2 regions of the Dactylosporangium sp. NPDC000244 genome follow, and region 2 is predicted to be linked to the other one. Evidence: riboswitches for the same ligand, from Rfam matches in the RefSeq annotation. Region 2 holds a riboswitch; the other holds the start of a gene.
The links. A riboswitch is a leader RNA that binds a small molecule or an ion and turns the genes downstream of it on or off. The one in region 2 is predicted to bind glycine.

Region 1 (3,401 bases), on a different contig from region 2:
CTCGATCACGGTGACGGCCAGGCCTCCCCGGGCGGTCTCCTTGTACTTCACCGACATGTCCCGCCCGGTCTCCCGCATGGTGCGCACGACCTTGTCGAGGGTGACGTGGTGCGCGCCGTCGCCGTTGAGCGCGAGCCGGGCCGCGTTGACCGCCTTGACGCTCGCGATCGCGTTGCGCTCGATGCACGGGATCTGCACCAGGCCGCCGACCGGGTCGCAGGTCAGGCCGAGGTTGTGCTCGAGGCCGATCTCGGCCGCGTTCTCGACCTGGCCGGGCGCGCCCCCGAGGGCCTCGCAGAGCCCGGCGGCGGCCATCGCGCAGGCGGAGCCGACCTCACCCTGGCACCCGACCTCGGCCCCGGAGATGGACGCGTTGCCCTTGATGATGATCCCGACGGCCGCGGCGGCGAGCAGGAACCGGACCACGCCGTCGTCGTCGGCGCCCGGGACGAAGCGCCCGCTTTTCGGAAATACTGCGTAGTGCAGGACGGCCGGGATGATGCCGGCCGCGCCGTTGGTGGGGGCGGTGACGACCCGCCCGCCGGACGCGTTCTCCTCGTTGACGGCCAGCGCGTAGAGGTTGAGCCAGTCCATGACGTGCAGCGGATCGGACATATCCGATTTCTCGCATAGATCTCTGTACAGCCGTGGCGCTCGTCGACGCACCTTGAGTCCGCCCGGCAACACGCCGTCCGGACGCGTGCATCCGTTGCGCACACACTCCTGCATGACCGCCCAGATATGGAGCAGCCCGGCGCGGACCTCGGCCTCCGAGCGCCACGACAGCTCGTTGGCCAGTATCACGTCGGAGATCGAGCGGCCGTCGCAGTGCGCGAGCAGCTCGGCGCCGGTGGTGAACGGGAACTTGACCGGCACGTCGGCCTCGGCGACCGCGCCGTCCGGGCCGACCACGAAGCCGCCGCCGACGGAGAAGTAGGTGCGGGTGAGCAACTCCTCGCCGGCCTCGGTCCAGGCCGTGAAGCGCATGCCGTTCGGGTGCTCGGGGAGGCTGCGGCGGCGGTGCAGCACCAGGTCGGCGTCGGCGCTGAAGGGGATGTCGTGCTCGCCCAGCAGGGCGATCCGCCCGTCGAACGCCACCTCGGTTCCGGTGTCCACGGTCGCCGGGTCCTCGCCCCGCAGGCCCAGGACGACCGCCCGGGCCGAGCCGTGGCCGTGGCCGGTCGCGCCGAGGGAGCCGAAGAGCTCGGCCTTGACGCGACCGGTGCGCGGCAGGAGCCCGGCCTCGGCCAGGCGGACGGCGAAGCGGCGGGCGGCGCGCATCGGCCCGACCGTGTGCGAGGAGGACGGGCCGATGCCGATGGAGTACAGGTCGAACGCGCTGAGCGTCACGGGAGGCTCCCTTTGGTCGAGGGTCGAGCCTCCCCGCTCTGTCATCGAATGCCTGAGAGCTTCACCGGCACGGCCGCCCGTAGGGTGGCCGGCGGTTTGCACCGTGGGCGCGGGACGCGGCGTCCCGGCTTTCCAGAGTCGCCTTCCCGCGGCGGTACGTGGGCCTGAGAGATTCCGGGGAGGAGTTGCTCCTTCGGCGTCCCGTTTCCAGGGACTCTCCCGTCGCGGGTCGAGCAGCGCGTATGCGGTTGTCGGGCCGACCGTACTACGGGGCCCACGGCGCGGCAACGGCCCACGTGATGTCCGGAACCAGGCTGCCGGCGTTGTCCTGGGTCGCGGTGCCGCCGGGCGTTGCCAGCCACAGCTCCGAGTTGATGTGGCGCAGGTAGGAGCCGGGGAAGTTCCAGGACGCCAGCCGCACCCCGCCGGGGGCCGTCTTCGCGCACCAGGTCGCGTCCGCGCGGGTCAGGGCCGTGCCGTCGTCGGCGCTGATCTTCACGCGGCCGTTCTGGTGGCGCAGGTAGTAGCCCGGGTAGTTGCGCGACTGGAGGGAGTAGCACCCGCCCGCGAGGCCGGGCACCACGCGCCAGGTGGCGTCCTGCTTGAGCAGCTGGTCGCTGGAGGAGGACACGTTCTCGGTGAACCCGAGGCCGTTCATGTGGCGGACGTACCGCGTCGTGCAGCACGCCGTCGTGGCCCGCAGCGAGATAGAGGAGCCGGACGGCAGCGTGGTCGCGGCCCCGTCGTCGCCGGCCGAGCCGGGCACGGCGGCCAGGGCCGAGGCCCAGCGCGCGGCCATCTTGTCGTAGCCCGCGCGGGTCGGGTGCACCCCGTCGGCGAGGTCGCCGGTGCCCAGCGCGGCGTGCATGTCGACGAAGTGGACCTTGGTGCCCTTGCCGGCCACGATGCCGGGGACGGTGGCGTTGAACGCCTTCGCGGCTGCCTCCCTCCCGGCGTCGGCCAGCGGGATGATCGAGGCGACGAAGACGTCGGCGCCGGGCGCGGCCGCGCGCACGTGGTCGATGAGCGCGGAGAGGCGCGCGGGCGCGTTGCCGAGGTCGTAGTTCTGCACCACGTCGTTGGTGCCCAGGTGGATGAGCACGCTGCGGGGCGCGGTGGACGACACCCAGGCGCTCGCGTTCGCGTCCACCTGGTCGATGCGCCAGCCGGGGTGGCCCTCGTGGTCGTGGTCGGGCAGGTCGGCGGGGCCGTTGAACTGGGAGCCCACGAAGTCGACGGGGTGGCCGGCGCCGGCCAGGGCGCGCCACAGGTTGATGCGGTAGCCGCCGGGCACGTTGAAGCCGTCGGTGATCGAGTCGCCGAGGGGCAGGATGCGCACCCCGCCGTTGGACTCGGCGTGGGCGGCGGAGGGCGCGGCGAGGAGCGCGGCGACGGTGGCGGCCGTCGCGGCTAGGGCGGTAAGCAGTCGACGCATGAACCTGAAGGTATGTGTCGGTTTCATTGTTGTAAATGTTTGGATTTTGTGGGTCTGGTACAGTCCGCCTTGGAACTCCGCATTCCGCGCCCCAGAGATACGTCGCAGAACGGGCGCGGGACCCCGCAGCAGTCGCGGGGAGGAGGTGGCGACAGCACTGTCCGCTGCCCACCTTGCTTCTGGGAGTACCACATGGAAATCGGTCTCGGCCTGCCCGTCAGCGACCCCGCGCGCCTGCCCGAGTGGGCCCGCCGCGCCGAGGCGGCCGGCTTTGCCACCGTCGCCCTGCTGGACCGGCTCGCCTACGACAACCCCGAGCCGCTCGTCGCGCTGGCCGCCCTGGCCGGCGCCACCACCCGCATCCGGCTGCAGACCGAGGTGCTGCTCGCCCCGCTGCGCGGCACCGCGCTGCTGGCCAAGCAGGCCGCGACCCTGGACCGCATGTCGGGCGGGCGCCTCACGCTCGGCGTCGGCATCGGCGGCCGCGAGGACGACCACGCCGCCGCGGGCGTCCCCCTCGACCGCCGCGGCGCGATCATGGACCGGATGCTGACGGACCTGGCGGCCATCTGGTCCGGATCGCCGTACCCGCTCGCGCCGATCGGCCCCTCCCCCG
Region 2 (3,401 bases):
CGCGGTCGTGGTGGTAGGCCCGGATCGCCAGCAGCCCCGCGAGCTCGCCCTGCGATCCGGCGTTGGGCTGCAGGCTCACGGCGTCGTAGCCGGTGACCTCGGCGAGCCAGCGCTCGAGATCGGCGATGAGGCGGCGGTACCCCTGGGTCTGCGCGTCGGGCGCGAACGGGTGGACGTTCGCGAACTCGGGCCAGGTGATCGGCTCCATCTCGGTGGTCGCGTTGAGCTTCATGGTGCAGGAGCCCAGCGGGATCATGCCGCGGTCGAGCGCGTAGTCCTTCTCGGAGAGCCGGCGCAGGTACCGCAGCATCGCCGTCTCGGATCGATGGCTGCTGAACACCGGGTGCGTGAGGTAGTCCGACGCGCGGCGCAGCGGCGCCGGGACCGAGTCGGCCGTGTCGAGCCCGGTGACGTCGGCGTGGGCGAGGCCGAAGGCGGCGAGCACGTCGCGCAGGTGCCCGAACGTCGTGGTCTCGTCGCAGGCGATGCCGACCCGGTCGGCGTCGACGCGGCGCAGGTTGATCCCGCGCGCCGCGGCGGCCTCGACGATCTCGCCGGCCCGACCTGGTACGACCGCCGTCACCGTGTCGAAGAAGGCCCGGTGCTCGATGGTGACCCCGCCCGCGCTGAGCCCGGCGGCGAGGCGCACGGCCATGTCGTGGGTCCGCGCGGCGATCTCGCGCAGCCCGTCGGGGCCGTGGTAGACCGCGTACATGCTCGCGACGACGGCGAGCAGCACCTGCGCGGTGCAGATGTTGCTGGTCGCCTTCTCGCGGCGGATGTGCTGCTCGCGGGTCTGCAGCGCGAGGCGGTAGGCGGGGGCGCCGCCGGCGTCCTTGGACACGCCGACGAGCCGGCCGGGCAGGGTGCGCTCGAGGCCCTGGCGGACCGCGATGTATCCGGCGTGCGGGCCGCCGAAGCCCATCGGCACGCCGAAGCGCTGGGCGCTGCCGACGGCGACGTCGGCCCCGATCGCGCCGGGCTCGCGCAGCACGCACAGGGCGAGCAGGTCGGCGGCGACGGTGGCGATCGCGCCCCGCTCATGGGCCAGGGCGATGACGGCCTCGTGGTCGCGCACGGCCCCGGAGGCGCCCGGATACTGCAGGTGCACCCCGAAGAACGCCTCGGGCAGCTCCTCGACGGCGAGGTCGAGGACGCGCACCTCGATGCCGAGCGGTTCGGCGCGGGTCCGGATGACGGCGAGGGTCTGCGGGAGCACGTCGGCGTCGACGACGTACACCTCGGACTTCACCTTCGACGAGCGCCGCGCGAGGGTCATCGCCTCCGCGGCCGCGGTCGCCTCGTCCAGCAGCGACGCCCCGGAGACCGGCAGCCCGGTGAGGTCGGCGACGACGGTCTGGAAGTTCAGCAGCGCCTCGAGCCGGCCCTGGGAGATCTCCGGCTGGTACGGCGTGTAGGCCGTGTACCACGACGGGTCCTCGAGCACGTTGCGCAGGATCACCGGCGGGGTGTGGGTGCCGTGGTACCCGAGGCCGATCATCGACACCAGGGTCCGGTTCGCCGCGGCGAGGGCCCGCAGCTCGGCCAGCACCTCGGCCTCGGACGCGGCAAGCGGCAGGTCCAGCGGCTTGTGCCAGCGGATCGAGCCGGGGATCGCGGCGGTCATGAGGTCCTCGACCGTCTCGTACCCGACGGTCTTGAGCATCCGGGCCTGTTCGTCGGCGCTCGGGCCGATGTGCCGCGCGGCAAAACTGGTCATGGGCCACACTCTCTGGGCGGATCTCGGGACAGGGGCGAACGTGCGCTCCTCCCCCTCTGTCGCAGACTCCAGAGGTGCCAACCCGCCGCGGTCCTTTTGCCTGAGAGGTTCCGGGGAGGATTTGCCCCTTCGGCGTCGCTGCTCTGCACAGCGATCTCTCCCGCGCGGGTATTGCCGGCACGACTACCCTACCAACAGTGCAGGACTTGACCATCGTGGCGAAGCACACGATCTACTCCGCGGTCGTCGGCTCCCGCGCCTACGGGCTGGACGGCCCGGACTCCGACACCGACCGCCGGGGCGTGTTCCAGACGCCGAGCGACGCCTTCTGGTCGCTGGACAAGCCGCCCACGCACGTCGAGGGGCCGCTGCCGGAGCAGTTCTCGTGGGAGGTCGAGCGGGCCTGCACCCTGGCCCTCGCGGCGAACCCGACGGTGTGGGAGTGCCTGTCGTCGCCGCTGGTCGAGCACGTCACGGACGCCGGCCGCGCGCTGCTGGAGCTGCGCCCCGCGTTGCTGTCCCGCCGCGCCGCCCGCACCTACGGCGACTACGCCCGCGACCAGCTCGGCAAGCTCACCTCGGTGCGCGCCCGCACGGGCGAGGTCCGCTGGAAGCAGGCGATGCACATGGCCCGCCTGCTGCGCGCCGGCGCCCACGTCCTGCGCACCGGCGAGGTCCTGGTGGACGTCACCCCCTGGCGCGACGAGCTCCTGGCGATCCGCCGTGGCGAGCTGAGCTGGGAGGACTTCCAGTCCCTGGCCGGCGCCCTGACCGCCGACCTGGCCGCCGCCGACTCGGCGTCGAAGCTCCCGGAGGAGCCCGATCGGGCTGCGGTGGAGCGCTTCCTGTTCGCCTTGCGAACCGCGGCACCTGTACCGCCCGTGCGAGTGACCACCACCCAGCCCCCGACCCCGGAGGGCATCCCGGCCTGGGCCGGTGCGGTGGCCGACGAGCACCCGTATCCCCTCGCCTTCGCCACGGTCAGCGGCGCCCACCTCTACGGCTTCGCCTCCGTCGACTCGGACCTCGACCTGCGCGCCTGCCACCTCCTGCCCCTGGACGAGGTGGTGGGCCTGGACACCGGCCCGGACACGGTGGAGCTGGGCGGCGAGCGCGAGGGCATGGAGCTGGACATCGTCAGCCAGGAGCTGGCGAAGTTCATCCGCCTCCTCCTGCGCCCGAACGGTTACGTCCTGGAGCAGCTGCTCTCCCCGCTGGTCGTGCGCACCAGCCCCCTGCACGACGAGCTCAGGGCCCTGGCCCCGCACTGCGTGACGCCGGAGCACGCCCGGCACTACCTGGGCTTCGCCTCGGGCCAGTGGCTGCTGTACTCCAAGACCGGCGAGCTGAAGCCCGCCCTCTACACCCTGCGGGTGCTGCACACCGGCATCCACCTGATGCGCACCGGCGAGATCGAGTCGGACCTGCGCGTGCTCAACACCCTCTCCTACGTCCCGGACCTGATCGAGGCCAAGAAGGCCGGTGAGCACCACGCCCTGCCCCCGTCGCTGGTCGCACCGGAGGTCCTGGCCGCGGACGTGGCACGGCTGACGGCGGATCTGGAGTCGGCGCGGGACACCTCACGGCTGCCCGCGACCCCGTCGGCGGCCCCGGCGCTGAACGACCTGCTGATCCGCACCCGGCTGTCGCGATGACCGAGCCTTTGCACGGCCCTTTGCAC

Region 1: it holds a riboswitch for glycine, as region 2 does, so the genes downstream of both, ABT369_RS51655 (L-serine ammonia-lyase) here and gcvP (aminomethyl-transferring glycine dehydrogenase) in region 2, are expected to answer to the same signal.

The regions. Positions count from the first base shown of each region.
Region 1 is NZ_JBEPEH010000058.1:22,325-25,725, reverse strand. It holds gene ABT369_RS51655 (L-serine ammonia-lyase) at 1-1,395, opposite strand, end outside; glycine riboswitch at 1,387-1,488, opposite strand; glycine riboswitch at 1,493-1,582, opposite strand; gene ABT369_RS51650 (AbfB domain-containing protein) at 1,616-2,785, opposite strand; gene ABT369_RS51645 (LLM class flavin-dependent oxidoreductase) at 2,978-3,401, shown strand, end outside.
Region 2 is NZ_JBEPEH010000012.1:171,736-175,136, reverse strand. It holds gene gcvP (aminomethyl-transferring glycine dehydrogenase) at 1-1,720, opposite strand, end outside; glycine riboswitch at 1,799-1,893, opposite strand; partial or broken gene ABT369_RS19030 (nucleotidyltransferase domain-containing protein) at 1,927-2,580, shown strand; gene ABT369_RS19025 (nucleotidyltransferase domain-containing protein) at 2,641-3,375, shown strand.